Regions from separate parts of the Gordonia iterans genome, predicted to be linked through region 2. Evidence: riboswitches for the same ligand, from Rfam matches in the RefSeq annotation. Region 2 holds a riboswitch; the other holds the start of a gene.

Region 1 (7,478 bases), 660 kb from region 2:
CCGGAGACCTGACCCCGCGGGAGGCCTGGGCGGTCTTGAGCGAGGATCCCGATGCCGTCCTGGTCGACTGCCGGACCAGCGCCGAGTGGAACTTCGTCGGCGTGCCCGAGGTGTCGTCGTTGGGCAAGCGCACGATCTACGTCGAGTGGCTGAGCTTCCCCGGTGGGGACGTGAACCCGACGTTCGTGCCCCAGCTGCGGGCAGCTGGAATCGACGACGAGGCGCAGGTCCTCTTCCTGTGCCGCTCGGGTCAGCGTTCGATCGCCGCGGCGGAGGCCGCCACGGCGGCGGGCATCGCGAAGGCGTACAACATTCTTGACGGATTCGAAGGCGGGCTCGACGCCCAGGGCCACCGCGGATCCACCGGCTGGCGCGCTGAGGGTCTGCCGTGGAGGCAAGCGTAGAAGGAGCACTCATGAGCCGTGACCTGCCCGAATGGGTGTCGCCGGAGACCGTCGCGGTCCGTGGCGGTCTGCTGCGGTCCGGATTCTTCGAGACCTCCGAGGCGCTGTACCTGAACAGCGGATACGTCTACGACTCGGCTGAGGCCGCCGAGCGTGCGTTCACCGGCGAGGACGAGCGCTTCGTCTACACCCGCTACGGCAACCCGACGGTGGAGATGTTCACCGAGCGGCTGCGGCGGATCGAGGGCACCGAGGCGGCCTTCGCCACGGCCAGCGGCATGGCCGCGGTGTTCGTGGCGCTCGGCGCGCTGTGCAAGAGCGGGAGCCGGCTGGTCGCGGCCCGCAGTCTGTTCGGGTCGTGCTTCGTGATCTGCAACGAGATCCTTCCGTCGTGGGGCGTCGAGGTGGTGTTCGTCGACGGCGAAGACCTGTCGCAGTGGGAGCAGGCCCTCTCGGTGCCGACCACCGCGGTGTTCTTCGAGACGCCGTCCAACCCGATGCAGACGCTCGTCGACGTGCGCGCGGTCGCCGATCTGGCGCACGCCGCCGGCGCGCAGGTGGTACTCGACAACGTCTTCGCGACCCCGCTGCTGCAACGAGGGCTGGATCTGGGCGCAGACGTGGTCGTGTACTCGGGTACCAAACACATCGACGGGCAGGGCCGGGTGATGGGCGGTGCCGTGATGGGCACGCAGGAGTACATCTCCGGTCCGGTCCGCGAGCTGATGCGGCACACGGGACCGGCACTGAGTCCGTTCAACGCCTGGGTGATGCTCAAGGGCCTGGAGACGCTGAAGCTGCGCCTGGATCAGTCGGTGGCGAGTGCCCTGAAGATCGCCCAGTTCCTCGACGCCGACCCGCGGGTGGCGCGCACGCTGTACCCGTTCCTGCCCTCCCACCCGCAGTACGAGCTGGCGCGCGCGCAGATGTCCGGCGGCGGCACGGTGGTCACCTTCGAACTCGGGGAACAACCCGGCCTCGCCGGGAAGCAGCGCGCGTTCGAGGTGCTCAACGCTCTGCAGGTGGTCGACATCTCCAACAACCTGGGCGACGCCAAGAGCCTGATCACCCACCCGGCCACCACCACCCACCGCGCGATGGGCCCGGACGGGCGGGCCGCGATCGGGCTCACCGATTCGATGGTGCGGCTCTCGGTCGGCCTGGAGAACACCGACGACCTGATCCGCGACCTCGATCAGGCGCTCGGCTGACCGTCCTCGGGTGACCGTACTGTGGCGTAGGATTTCGGGGTTCTCCCGCCGCAACGTGCTCGAACGGCTCCGACCTGCTGCGATGTCGGACCGGGATCGGAGCCTCGCCGATCTACGTCACAGTAGGGACACGACTTCGCGGGAGCGGCTTCGCGGGGACCGCCTCGCTGGCCCGGCTTCGACTGTTTCGCTGGCCGAGCTGTGTTGGCCCGGCTTCGACTGTTTCGCCGGTTGAGCCGGTGAGGAGCGAGGCGACGAGGCGTGTCGAAACCACCATCCGACGCCGTCAGTCGCCGATCCCGAGGGCGCGGAGCACAGTCCGGAACTTGGCGTCGGTCTCGGCCACTTCGGCGTCGGGATCAGAGCCGGCAACGATGCCGCCGCCCGCCCAGGTGCGTACCGAACGGCGATCGGCCTGCAGTTCCAGGCAGCGGATGGCGACCAGCCACTCGCCGTCGCCGCGAGCGTCGCACCAGCCCACCGCGCCGCCGTAGAACTCCCGGGGGCCCTCGATCGCGGTGATCGCCGCGGCCGCCGCATTCCGTGGCGTCCCGCAGACGGCGGGTGTCGGCGAAAGCAGTGTCGCCAGGTCCAGAGCGGTGATCGACTCGTCCGCGAGCACCCCGCGGATCGGGGTCGCCAGATGCCACATCTCGCCGGTGGAAGTGAGGGCGGGCCGCCCGGGCACGTCGAGCTCGGTGCACAGCGGCGTCAGGCCGGCGCGCAGGTCGTCGACCACGAACGCGTGCTCGGTTAGGTCCTTCGCCGAATCGAGCAGCCCCTGCGAGGCCGCCCGATCGGCGACGGGATCCCGGTGCCGCGGAGCCGATCCCGCGAACGGATGGCAGGTGACGATGCGGCCGCTGCGTCGCACCAGCAGCTCCGGGCTCGCCCCGATCAGCCAACGGTCGTCCGGTGCCGGCGCCGCGAACACCGCGGCCGTCCCGGCTCCGTACGCGAACCGTGCGGCGAGCCGATCGGCGTCGACGGGCTCGCCGAAGGTCAGCTCCATGGTGCGGGCCAGAACCACCTTCTCGAGGTCGCCGTCGGCGATCAGCCGCAGGGCCCGGGCGACCCGCTCCCGATGCGTGCCGGAAGGGGTGACGGTGCAGGTCAGCGGTTCGGTCGGTGCCGGATCCCGACCCGGGACGGTCTGGTCGGTGAGGGACCAGTGCTGCGGAGCGAGCAGCGCGGCAGGGGCTGCGGTGTCGAAGGCGAGCAGTCCGGCGACGACGGGGGCACCCGCCCCGAGTCCTTCGCGTGCCGCGGCGACCGACCGATACCGGGCGGCGACACCGGTGCCGCGCACCGTGGTCGACGGCCGGGAGAGCAGGAAACTAGTCTCTCCGGTCACCCTCATGGAGGCGATGGTATCTGAGGCCCGACGGTTAAACCCGGCGTGATTTTATCGCTCGCGCCGGGGCGGGCGATCGGGCATATTCGTCGGCAGGTCACGAGTGCCAGCGACAAGCCCCGGCTAGCTGGTCGGCAACCCTCCTTCGCGGCGGGGTGCTCCGGGTGACGACCTGGCCGCCGGCCGACCGGCCCGCGGCAAGCGCGAATTCTCGAGGAGCATCGCCATGACCGCTGTCTTGGACACCCCTGTCACCACCACCGATCTCGGAACGCCCGTACTCGACGACGGCCGCTGCCCGGGGGTCACCTCCCTGGCCCCGGTCGTCGGGGGATCGCAGACCGTGCCGGTCTCGGGCGGAGGCGAGGTCCGGTACGCCAACTTCGACTACGCCGCGAGCGCGCCGGCGCTGACCGAGGTGGCCGAGGCCTTCACCGCGGCGCTCGGCCAGTACGCGAGTGTCCACCGCGGTGCCGGACAGCTGTCCCAGATCACGACGGCCCGCTACGAGCAGGCCCGCGAGCGCGTCCGCGAGTTCGTGGGCGGTCGCGCCGACGACACCGTCGTGTTCACCCGGAACACCACCGACTCGCTCAATCTGGCCGCGCACATCCTGCCCGCCGGGGGCGACGTGGTGGTGCTCGACATCGAGCACCATGCGAATCTGCTCCCGTGGCAGCGCACCGGGCGGGCGCGGGTCGTCGTCGCACAGCCGACGTTCACCGAGACGCTGCAGGCCCTCGAGGCCGAACTGACTGCGAAACCTGCTGCGCTGCTGGCGATCACCGGGGCATCGAACGTGACCGGCGAGGTGCTGCCGATCCGTACGCTCACCGCGCTGGCACACCGGCACGGCGCCCGGATCCTGATCGACGCCGCGCAACTGGTCGCCCACCGTCCGGTCGCGCTGGCCAGTCACGGCGTCGACTACGTGGTGTTCTCCGGGCACAAGGTCTATGCGCCGTTCGGCGCGGGCGTGCTGGTCGGCCGCAGCGACTGGCTCGACGCCGCCGAGCCGTACCTCGCCGGCGGCGGAGCCACGCACAACGTCGACCTGACCGAGACCACCTGGCACACCGGCGCCGCTCGCCACGAGGCCGGCAGTCCGAATGTGCTGGGGGCGGTCGCGATCGCCGCGGCCGCCGACGCCATCGGCAACCTGGGCTACGAGCTGATCGGCTATCACGAGCGGGACCTGCTGACCCGGCTGGATGCGGGCCTGGCGAAGCTCGACGGCGTCACACCGCTGCGCATCTTCGACGACGTCGCCGATCGCGTCGGCATCGCCGGATTCGCCGTCGCGGGCCGCACCGCCCGTGAGGTAGCCGAGTACCTGAGCGAGCGCCACGGCATCGGCGTGCGCGACGGCAAGTTCTGCGCTCATCCGCTGGTCCGGCGCCTCGGTTACCCGGACGGTGCGGTGCGGGCGAGCTTCGGCCTCGGCACGAGTTCCGACGACGTCGACCGCCTGATCGCGGCGCTGTCGGAGCTGGTCGGCTGAGCCTGGCGGCGTTTCGACACCGGCCGAGCCCTAGCGGGCTCGGCCGGGCTCAACGAGCGGAAGCTAGTTCCCGTAGCGGGCCACCGCTGCCTCGGCCACCTTCAGCGCTTCGTCTTTGCCGACCCAGCCGCCGGGGGTGACCTCCTTGCCCGGCTCCAGGTCCTTGTAGCGCTCGAAGAAGTGCGAGATGGCCTTGAGCTCGAACTCGTTGACATCGGAGATGTCCTGGATGTGGTCCCAGCGAGGGTCGCCGGCGGGCACGGTGAGCAGCTTGTCGTCGCCGCCGGCCTCATCGGTCATGGTGTACATGCCGACGATGCGCGCCTTGACGATCACACCCGGGTAGACCGACTCGGGCAGCAGGACCATCGCGTCCAGCGGGTCGCCGTCCTCGCCCAGGGTGTGGTCGATGTAGCCGTAGTCGGCGGGGTAACCCATCGACGTGTAGAGGTAGCGGTCCAGGTAGACCTTGCCGGACTCGTGGTCCACCTCGTACTTGTTGCGGGCTCCCTTGGGGATTTCGACGGTGACCTCGAACTCCATACGTTCGTCTCCTCTGGTCTTGGCGCGGGTGTCTCGGGGCTCAACGATACTGTGGTGAGGGTTCGCGCAGAGCGCGCAGGCCGAACTTGTGAGCGCGGCACAATCCGAGATCCGAAGGGAAGCACGTGGGAGCGACGACGAAGCCCGGGCGGAGCCGTCGGCGCGGGTTGCTGGCCACCGCGTTGATCCTGGTGCTGGTCGCGGCGCTCGCGTTGGGCGGTGTCCTCGGCTACAACTGGTACTCCCTGAAGCCGGAGCCGGTGCCCGTGGGCACTCCGCCGCGGCCGGCGGCGGTGACTGTGGACCCGAGCATTCGCCCGGTGTCTCCGGATGCGCCGATGCCGACCAAGGCCGGGATCGCGGCTGCGCTGCGGGAGGGTCTGCGGAACCGTGACCTGGGGAAGCTGACGGGAATGGTCTCCGATCCGGTCACCGGTGAGGTGCTGTGGTCCAAGGACCCCGACGATCCGCGCACCCCGGCGTCGAATGCGAAGATCCTGACCGCCGCGGCGGTGCTGGAGCAGCTCGATCACGGCTCCCGGCTGACCACCGAAGTGGTGCAGGGCGACGACGGTCAGGTGATCCTGGTCGGGGCGCTCGACCCCACGCTTTCGGTGCAGGACCCGGGCAGCGACACGTTCTACACCGATGCGCCCCGCATCTCCGACCTCGCCGAGCAGATCCGCAAATCGGGAGTCGAGGTGACGTCGGTGGCCGTGGCTCCCAGTTCCGTCGAGGGACCCGCGATGGAGCGCACCTGGTCCGAGGAGGACATCGAGGGCGGCGACATCGCGCCGATCACGTCGCTCATGGTCGACGGCGCCCGGCAGCGGCCGCTGGAGGAGTACTCGCCGCGGTCCGCGGAGCCGGACGTCGACGCCGGCCGGGCGCTCGCCGAGCAGCTGGGCGTGAGTACGCGGGTGACGCAGGCGCAGCCGAGGCCGTCGGCACGCACACTCGCTTCGGTCGAATCGGCGCCGCTGTCCACGCGGGTCGGCGACATGATGCGCTTGAGCGACAACATCCTGGCGGAGACGCTGGCGATCGAGCTGTCCGAGGCGATGGGCGGTCCGGCGAGCATCGCCGGCGGAACGGAAGCGATCGTGAAGGTCCTGCGCGACAAGGGGTTCGACGTCAGCGGTGTGGTCCTTCGGGATGCGTCGGGACTCTCGACCGCGAACAAGGTGCCTGCGCGGTTGCTCGACCGGCTGGTCTCCGCGGCGGCCGGCGACGCTCATCCGAAGCTGCGGCCGCTGCTGGACACGTTCCCGGTCGCGGCCGGCACGGGCACCCTCGCCACCCGCTTCCCACCCGGGAACCCGGGTGCGGGCTGGGTACGCGCCAAGACCGGGACGCTCACCGGGGTGAGCTCGTTGACCGGGATCGTCCAGACGGTCGACGGCCGGGTGCTGGCGTTCGCGCTGATGTCCGGCGGCACGTCGCCCGCCGACGCCCGTCCGGCTCTGGACGATCTGGTCGGTGCGCTGCGTGAGTGCGGTTGCCGCGGGTGACCGTACTCTGGCCTACAGGGACCAGCGGCCGGCTCCGGCCGCGCCGTGAGCGCGGGGCGCGGGGCCGGGGACCGTCGGCCTGCCCGAGCAGAGGGGAGCAGACCCGGTGACCACCGGCCAGACGCACGACGACCGAACCGAGCATGACGAGCAGACCACGCCGCTTGCGAAGATCGACTGGGATCTGGCGTCCTCCCTCGGCCGCCGAATCGCGCGGCCCGGGCCGCGGGTCACCCGGTACACGATGGAGCAGGCGCATGCCGAGCTGGCCGAGGCCGCGGTGCGCGCCGAGGGGCCGGTGCGCGAGGTGACGATGCTCGCCGACGGGCTGCGCGTCCCCACCGCCCGGGTGCTGGACCGGTCCGGCTGGATCGAGGCGGCGTCGTCGTCGATGCCCGCGATGCTCGGGGAGTCCGTCGACGGCGGCGGACGGGGGATCAGCGGCAAGCTGGCTGGTGCCCAGGCGGCCGGCCTTCTCGCTTTTCTGTCCAGTGCGATCCTCGGCCAGTACGACCCCTTCTCACCGGATCCGGACAACGGTGAGCCGGGCGTGCTGATGCTGGTGGCGCCGAACATCATCGGCGTCGAGCGGCAGTTGCGGGTGGTGCCGTCGGACTTCCGGTACTGGGTCTGCCTTCACGAGGTGACCCACCGGGTCCAGTTCTCGGCCAATCCCTGGCTGGCCGGCTACATGCGCGACAACGTGGGGCTGCTGACCGGCGAGTCGGGGGAGTCGGTGGCCGAGATGGTGGGCCGGATCTCGGAGACGCTGCGCAGCGGGCGCAAACGCGAACAGGGTGTGCTCGGACTTATGCAGCTGATTCAGACTCCGGAGCAGGCGGATGCCTTTGAGCGGGTGATGGTGCTCGGCACGCTGCTGGAGGGGCACGCCGATCACGTGATGGATGCGGTCGGGCCGGCGCACGTGCCGACGGTGGAGAAGATTCGCGCGGC
Region 2 (7,478 bases):
CCCGTTCCGGTTGCAGCACGTCCCAGGCTGTGTCGAGGTCCGGATGCACCGTCACGTGTGCCATCTCGTGATAGTCCAGGCCAGCCCGGCGCACCTGCTGGTCGGTCATGGTGAAGCCGAGGGGCTCGATGAGGTGCAGCTGCGCACCGGTGTTGGCCGCGATACGGATCGCGTTGCCGGTGTTCGGCGGGATGCAGGGCTGGTAGTAGACGATTCGGCAATCGAACGGGGCGTCGGACACCTCCCCATTCTCGCACTGCCGGTGTGCGGTGCTGCGATCGTGCGCGTCAGCGACGGCACACCGCGTATCTGCCCAGACCGAGCTTCTCCATGATCAGGGATGCGGGGCACCATCCGGCGTAGGCGTAGAAGGCGAGATTCAGGGCGACGAAGCCGGTGAGGAACAACCACCACGGTCCGAGTGCGGCTACCAGGGCGATGCTGACGAACAACATCACCGCGGCCAGCGCGGGCACCAGGCGGTCGACGGTGAGGGCGGTGTTCTCGTAGCGCGAGAGTGGCATGCGGGTCCTTTCAGTCCGATCTGAACAATACCCTATGGGGTATATGTTCGACGATCGTCCGCGCGGGAGGGCGCCGATCGGCAGCCGGCTGGTAGAAACGTCCGCATGGTCACTGAATCCTTGCGCCGGACCTCCCTGCGCCGGGCGGGGCTGGTGCTCGGGGTCGCCGGGCTGCTGGCGCTCACCGGGTGCGGAACGTCGGACGACGCCGCGTCGACCGTGACGGTCACCGCATCGGCGAGCACGGTCACCGTCACGCCCTCCGAGGACGACGCGAAGGATCCGGATGTCAGTGCGACGACGGCGCCGACCGAGGAACCCGACGACGACGGCCCGAACAACGCCGCGAGGGTGCGGATGCCCGACGTGGTGTGCATGAACCTGCAGGCCGCGCAGAACAAGATCCAGGAGGCCGGGGTCTTCCTCTCTCGCAGCGAGGACGCCACCGGCAAGGGCCGGCAGCAGATCTGGGACCGGAACTGGATCGTCGTCGCGCAGCGGCCCGCCGCGGGAGCGCCGATCGGGGAGGGCGATGCCGTCCTGTCCGCGGTCAAGTACGGCGAACCCCACGACTGCCCGGGCGGGTGACCCGGATGGGGAATCGCGCCCGATAGTGGAACAATGGGGTCTCGTGACGGCGATTCGACTGGACGGCAAGACCACCCGCGACGAGATCTTCGACGATCTGAAGAGGCGCGTCGACCGGCTGCGTGAGGCCGGAGTGCTGCCCGGACTGGGCACGATCCTGGTGGGCGACGACCCCGGCTCGCACTCGTACGTCAAGGGCAAGCACGGCGACTGCGCGAAGATCGGCGTCGCCTCGATCCGCAAGGACCTGCCCGCCGACGCGACGCAGGAAGAGCTCGACGCGGCGATCGACGAGCTCAACGCGGATCCGGCCTGCACGGGATACATCGTGCAGCTGCCGCTCCCGAAGCATCTCGACGAGAACGCCGCCCTGGAACGGATCGCCCCCGAGAAGGACGCCGACGGTCTGCACCCGATCAACCTCGGCCGTCTGGTGCTCGGCGAGGAGTCGACGCTGCCGTGCACTCCGCGCGGCGTGATTCATCTGCTGCGCCGGTACGACATCCCGCTCGACGGCGCTCACGTGACCGTGGTCGGCCGCGGCGTCACCATCGGCCGGCCGATCGGCCTGCTGCTGACCCGCCGCAGCGAGAACAGCACGGTGACGCTGTGCCACACCGGAACCCGTGACCTCGCCGCGGAGGTGCGCCGTGCCGACATCGTGGTGGGTGCCGCCGGAGTGCCGCATCTGATCACTGCGGACATGGTCAAACCCGGCGCGGCCGTGATCGACGTCGGCGTCAGCCGCACCGAGTCCGGTCTGACCGGCGACGTCCACCCCGACGTCTGGGAGGTGGCCGGTGCGGTCTCGCCCAATCCCGGCGGAGTCGGCCCGCTCACCCGGGCGTTCCTGCTGGTCAACGTCGTCGAACGGGCCGAGGCGCAGTTGGCGGCGGCGGGCGGGTAGTCGTGGCCGCGTTCGAGGTCGAGACGATCCGGAGAGCCCGGCTGCGGCACCGCGTGGTGCGGCAGATCCCGTTCCTCGTCGTGCTCGGGGTGGTGGCCGTAGGCGCCGTCTTCGTCCTCGTAGACCGCTGGCGCCGGGGCAGCGTGATCTTCGGAGGCGCCTTCCTCCTCGGGGCCGTGCTGCGCACCGTGATGAAGACCGATGCGGTCGGTCTGCTGCAGGTGCGGAGCAAACCCTTCGACATCGCGTGGATGACGTCTACGGGACTTCTCGTGATCTGGCTGGCGATGTCCATCGACTCGCTGGGCACCGGGGATCAGCTGTAGACGACCGTCCGACGGGTTCAGCGGGTCGTGCGCGCGGTGCGGGCCAGCGCCATCGTCTGGTCGAGCAGACCGGCGATCGGCTCGGTCTCGGTGAGGAAGCCGTCGTGGCCGGCGCCCGAGTGCACCACGTGCAGACCTCCGACGCAGTTGCCGAGTTCGGCGGCGATCTCGGCCTGCTGGTACAGCGGGTACAGGCGGTCGGAGTCGATGCCGCCGACGATCGTCGGCACCTCGCACGCGGCCAGCGCGGCGGCGATGCCGCCGCGTCCGCGTCCGACGTCGTGGCTGTTGAGCACGTGGGTCAGGGCGACGTAGCTGCCCGGGTCGAACCGATGAGCGAGCTTCTTCGCCTGATAGTCGAGGTAGCTCTGGACGGAGTAGCGGCCGTCGACCAGCGGGTTCTCCTCGCCCTGCGGGAGATTCTCGAAGCGGTCGTCGAGCTCGCGGTCGTACCGGTAGCTGAGATGCGCGATGCGGCGAGCGACGCCCATGCCCGCAGTCGGGGCGCGCCCGGTGCCGTAGTAGTCGCCGTCCTGCCAGTCGGCGTCGGAGGTGATGGCGGCGATCTGGGTGGACTGCGTGCCGATCTGATCGGCGGACGCTCGTGCGCCGACGGCCAGCACCAGCCCGGCGTCGACCTTGTCCGGGTGCGTGACCAGCCACTCCAGCGCCCGTGCACCGCCCATCGACCCGCCGGCCACCGCGGCGAAGCGGGTCACCCCGAGGGAGGCGAAGGCACGACGCTCCGACTCGACCAGATCGCGCACGGTGAGCCGGGGGAACCGGCTGCCCCAGGCCCGTCCGTCCGGAGCGAGGGTGCCGGGTCCGGTGGATCCGTAGCAGCCGCCGATCGCGTTCGGGGCCACGACGCACCACTCGCCGGTGTCGACGGCGCAGCCGGGCCCGATCAGGCCGTCCCACCATCCGCCCATCGAGAACCGTTCGTCGGGCGGCCCGGTGACGTGCGAGTTGCCGGTCAGGGCGTGCAGCGCGAGGACGATGTTGCTCCGGTCGGCGTCGGGAGTGCCCCAACGCTGAAAATTGACCGTCACGTCCTCGAGCCGCCGCCCCGAATCCAGCTCCAGATCACCGATCGGCACGGCGACGGAGACGCCGTCCGGACCGGAGGTCCAGTCGGCGCCGCTGAGCGTCGCGGTCGCGTCGCAGCTCACTGACACGTGAGCACTCCGTCCTCCGTGCCGTCCGACAGGTGAGTCATCGTCGTATCCCGGGCTTCTTCGGTGCGCCTCAGGCCTTCGCCGCGGCGAAGCCCTTGTCCAGGTCGGCCAGGATGTCGTCGATGTTCTCGATACCGACGGCCAGGCGCACCAGTCCGGGAGTGACCCCGGACGCGAGCTGCTCCTCGGGGGAGAGCTGGCTGTGGGTGGTCGACGCCGGGTGGATCACCAGCGACCGGACGTCGCCGATGTTCGCCACGTGGCTGTGCAGCTCGAGCGCATTGACGAACTTCTTGCCGGCCTCGACACCGCCCGCGATCTCGAAGCCGATCACGGCGCCCTGTCCCTTCGGCAGCAGCTTCTGGCCGATCTCGTAGTACGGCGAGGACTTCAGGCCGGCGTACGAGACGGATTCGACCTGGGGGTGCGCCTCCAGGAACTCGGCGACCTTCTGCGCATTCGCGACGTGCCGCTCCACCCGCAGGCTCAGGGTCTCGATGCCCTGTGCCAGCAGGAAGGCGTTGAACGGCGAGATCGCCGAGCCGGTGTCGCGCAGCAGCTGGATCCGGGCCTTGAGAGCGTAGGCGGGGGCGCCGAGGTCGGCGATCACCACGCCGCCGTAACTGGGGTCCGGGGTGGTGAAGCCGGGGAACAGGTCCTCGCCGTCGCGCTGGACGCGCCAGTCGAAGTTGCCGCCGTCGATGATCACACCGCCGATCGCGGTGCCGTGGCCGCCGATGTACTTGGTGGCCGAGTGCACGACGACGTCGGCGCCGTGGGCGATCGGGTTCAGCAGGTACGGGGTGGCGACGGTGTTGTCGACGATCAGCGGGAGCCCGGCATCGTGGGCGACGCCGGCGACGCCTTCGATGTCCAGGATCTGGTTGTGCGGGTTGGCGATGGTCTCGCCGAAGAGCGCGCGTGTGTTCGGGCGGATGGCCGCTTTCCACGACTCGAGGTCGTCGGGGTCGTCGACGAAGGACACCTCGATGCCGAACTTCGGCAGCGTGTAGTGGAAGAGGTTGTAGGTGCCGCCGTAGAGGCGGGGGCTGGACACCACGTGGCCGCCGGCCTCGACGATGTTCTGGATCGCGTAGGTGGTGGCGGCCTGGCCGGAGGAGACCAGCAGCGCCGCGACGCCCCCGCCGAGGGCGGCGAGGCGATTCTCCACGGTGTCCTGCGTCGGATTCATGATCCGGGTGTAGATGTTGCCGGGCTCGGCCAGCGCGAACAGGTTCGCCGCGTGGTCGGTGTCGTCGAAGACATACGACGTGGTCTGGTAGATCGGGAGGGCTCGGGACTTGGTGTCGCCGACCACTTGGCCGGCGTGCACCTGCAGGGTCTCGAAACTCCAGTCGTTGTCGGTGGCGTCAGACATGGATGAGGCGATCTCTTTCTTCTCGGTCGGCCGGGCCGCTCGGCCCGGTCTGGGTCCGACCTTCGGACCCGCGCTTGTCGATACTGTTCGCGCTTGTTCAGTGCGGTAAAGACCAGGTCATCACCCGGAGCACCCCACCGCGGTTGGAGGGTTGCCGTTCAGCGAGCCGGGGCTTGGCGCTGACACTCATGACCTGTCCTTGAGGATATCGCACCGGTGTGTCGGTGCTGGAAACACTCTTCTCGCCGTGCGCTAAACCCCTTTCGAGCCGGCTCCGGTGTGCTACTGCGTGCGATTCGGACAACACCCGTGTCCCTCATTCTGGGACTTACTCCCAGTGTGACAGGCGTCTCACAATGGTCGGGCTCGGGGCTCGTGGGGATCCCCGGCAGCAGCCCAGGGGGATCGCCGCCATGAAGTTCTCGCGTGCACGTGTCGTCCGCGCCGTCGTTCTCGTCTCCGCGATCGCCGTGGTCGGCGCGCTCGGCCTCCCCGGCGGGGTGGGGGTCGCGTCCGCCGGCGGACCGGACTACGACTGCAAGGCCGGCGCCGTCGTGATCGTGGCAGGCACCAACGACGACGGCGCGGCGTCGCAGATCGGCGTCGAGCAGCGCTACACCGGTAAGCACCCGAACGGCACCGCCAACCCGAACAGCCCGTATCACGGAGCGAACGAGTACAAGGTGATCAAGCCGGAGTACCCGACGACGCTGTGGCCGCTCGGCACCGTCGGCTACAACGCCGACGTCGCGCTCGGAACGGCCGCGACCAAGCAGGCGATCGCGGAGTACCAGACGAACTGTCCGGAGAAGGAAGTCGTGGTGGTCGGGTACTCGCAGGGTGCCCGGGTGGCCGGCGACGTGCTCTCCGACCTCGCCAACGGCAGGCTCGACGACGAGGAGTTCACCGTCGACGGCCACCCGGGCTCGCACAAGCTGTCCAAGGAGAAGGTGCGGGGCGAGCTCTACTCCGATCCGCGTCAGGAGGGATCGATGGCTGGCCGCGGCATCGAACTGGCGCTGGTCGGCGTGATTCCGGGACTGACGATGACGGGACCGCGCGAGGGCGGCTTCGGCGACATCCCGGTGATCTCGTACTGCTACAAGGGCGACCCGATCTGCGATCTGCCCGACCTGCTGCACGATCCGTTCGGGGTGATCGACGGCTTCGTCGGCTACTTCACCAAGCACGGGTACTACCCGTGGCGGATGTGGGCGCCGGTCACCAACGGCAACCAGTGGGACTGCATCGGCGGACCGGCGCCGGAGGACGCGTCGAGTTCGTATCACTGCCTCGTCGGTGCGCCGTCGGCGATGTCCGGCGTGCGCGGAGACCTGGTCGACACGGTGCGCGAGCTCGTCGGGCTGCCGGCGCGCGAGGTCGTCGACTTCTGGGGGATGATCCCGAACCTCAACCGGATCTTCCCGCACGCGACGCTCTCGGACCTGCAGCCGTACCTCGTTCCCGTGATGAACCTGTTCCCGCCGCTGCCGCAGCTCGGCTACGGGGCGTACCTTCCGGACCTGTTCGTGTTCGCCGGCTTCCTGGAAGGGCTGGCCTCACTCGACCTGAAGAAGATGGGCGCTTCCGTCGAGGACTTCGCGAAGAGCCTGGTGTCGATCGGGCTGCTGCCGGTGAACTTCGCCGAGCACTGGGCCGGGCGCGCGATCGCGCTCACCGGTCGCGACGGGCCGATCGGCAGCTCGACGACGTCGGGAGACGACGCCGCGGCCTTCGCGGTCGCCGGAACGGCCGGAGCCGCCGACGCCCACCGCTCCGGAGGCCCCGCAGACCTCGTGCCGACCGCGCCGGAGCCTCGCGGTCGCGGCCCGGAGATCGCGCCCGCGGCGCCTGCCCGGCCGGACGGGGAGGACGGGGTCGTCGTGCCTGCGCCCTCCGCCCCGACGACCGAACCGGTCACGGACGACGCGGAGACGGACGATCCCGTGCCGGGCACCGCGCCGGAGGGAGACTCCGCGCCGACCGCCGAGCCGGCCCGGGAGACGGAGTCGGCTTCCGTGGACGAGCCGGAACCGGCCGCCGTCGGCTGACGTCCGCGCGGCGGTCGGCAGGCGGGGTCGGCGGCGGTCGGACGAGGGTGCCGGAAACGGTAGTGCGAGAGCGGATTTCGCCACTGTGGACCGCGGTGAGTCGGACATCACAAAGCGGGTGCCGGTGTGCGGTCTCGTTCACCGGCATGTGACGAACGGCAGCGCGTGAGACGCATTCGCGTGACAGTCTCTTGAACGATGTCCGTAAGCGGTGTCCTCCGGTTGCGGGACGCCCCGGCGCGGGATTCCTTCTCTCCATGCAGAGAAGATTCAGCACAGGGTCGGGGATCGGCGCGGTGGTCGCCGGCGTGGTGGCGACGGTGGTCGCGGGATTCGGGGCGCCCCCGGCGTCCGCGATTCCGCGCGACTGCGGGAACGGGGCGGCCGTGATCGTGGCCGGGACCAACGCGCCGCGCAACGCGGAGGGGTTGCCGACCGGAGGCGTCACCGGCATCGGCAAGCGCTACGCCGCGCAGGGCTATCAGGTGACCTACGTCGACTATCCGACGCACCTGTGGCCGCTCGG

What was found. A riboswitch is a leader RNA that binds a small molecule or an ion and turns the genes downstream of it on or off. The one in region 2 is predicted to bind S-adenosylmethionine.
Region 1: another riboswitch for S-adenosylmethionine. It lies ahead of C6V83_RS03640 (aminotransferase class V-fold PLP-dependent enzyme); the one in region 2 lies ahead of C6V83_RS06850 (bifunctional o-acetylhomoserine/o-acetylserine sulfhydrylase).

Annotation. Positions count from the first base shown of each region.
Region 1 covers NZ_CP027433.1:797,180-804,657, forward strand. The annotation lists gene C6V83_RS03625 (rhodanese-like domain-containing protein) at 1-404, shown strand, start outside; gene C6V83_RS03630 (O-succinylhomoserine sulfhydrylase) at 416-1,615, shown strand; gene C6V83_RS03635 (isochorismate synthase) at 1,902-2,975, opposite strand; SAM riboswitch class IV at 3,065-3,179, shown strand; gene C6V83_RS03640 (aminotransferase class V-fold PLP-dependent enzyme) at 3,196-4,470, shown strand; gene C6V83_RS03645 (inorganic diphosphatase) at 4,534-5,013, opposite strand; gene dacB (D-alanyl-D-alanine carboxypeptidase/D-alanyl-D-alanine endopeptidase) at 5,139-6,524, shown strand; gene C6V83_RS03655 (zinc-dependent metalloprotease) at 6,631-7,478, shown strand, end outside.
Region 2 covers NZ_CP027433.1:1,452,828-1,460,305, forward strand. The annotation lists gene C6V83_RS06820 (tRNA (cytidine(34)-2'-O)-methyltransferase) at 1-241, opposite strand, end outside; gene C6V83_RS06825 (YgaP family membrane protein) at 288-524, opposite strand; gene C6V83_RS06830 (PASTA domain-containing protein) at 630-1,112, shown strand; gene C6V83_RS06835 (bifunctional methylenetetrahydrofolate dehydrogenase/methenyltetrahydrofolate cyclohydrolase) at 1,156-2,019, shown strand; gene C6V83_RS06840 (DUF3017 domain-containing protein) at 2,022-2,345, shown strand; gene metX (homoserine O-acetyltransferase MetX) at 2,363-3,523, opposite strand; gene C6V83_RS06850 (bifunctional o-acetylhomoserine/o-acetylserine sulfhydrylase) at 3,594-4,901, opposite strand; SAM riboswitch class IV at 4,967-5,095, opposite strand; gene C6V83_RS06855 (cutinase family protein) at 5,315-6,952, shown strand; gene C6V83_RS06860 (PE-PPE domain-containing protein) at 7,210-7,478, shown strand, end outside.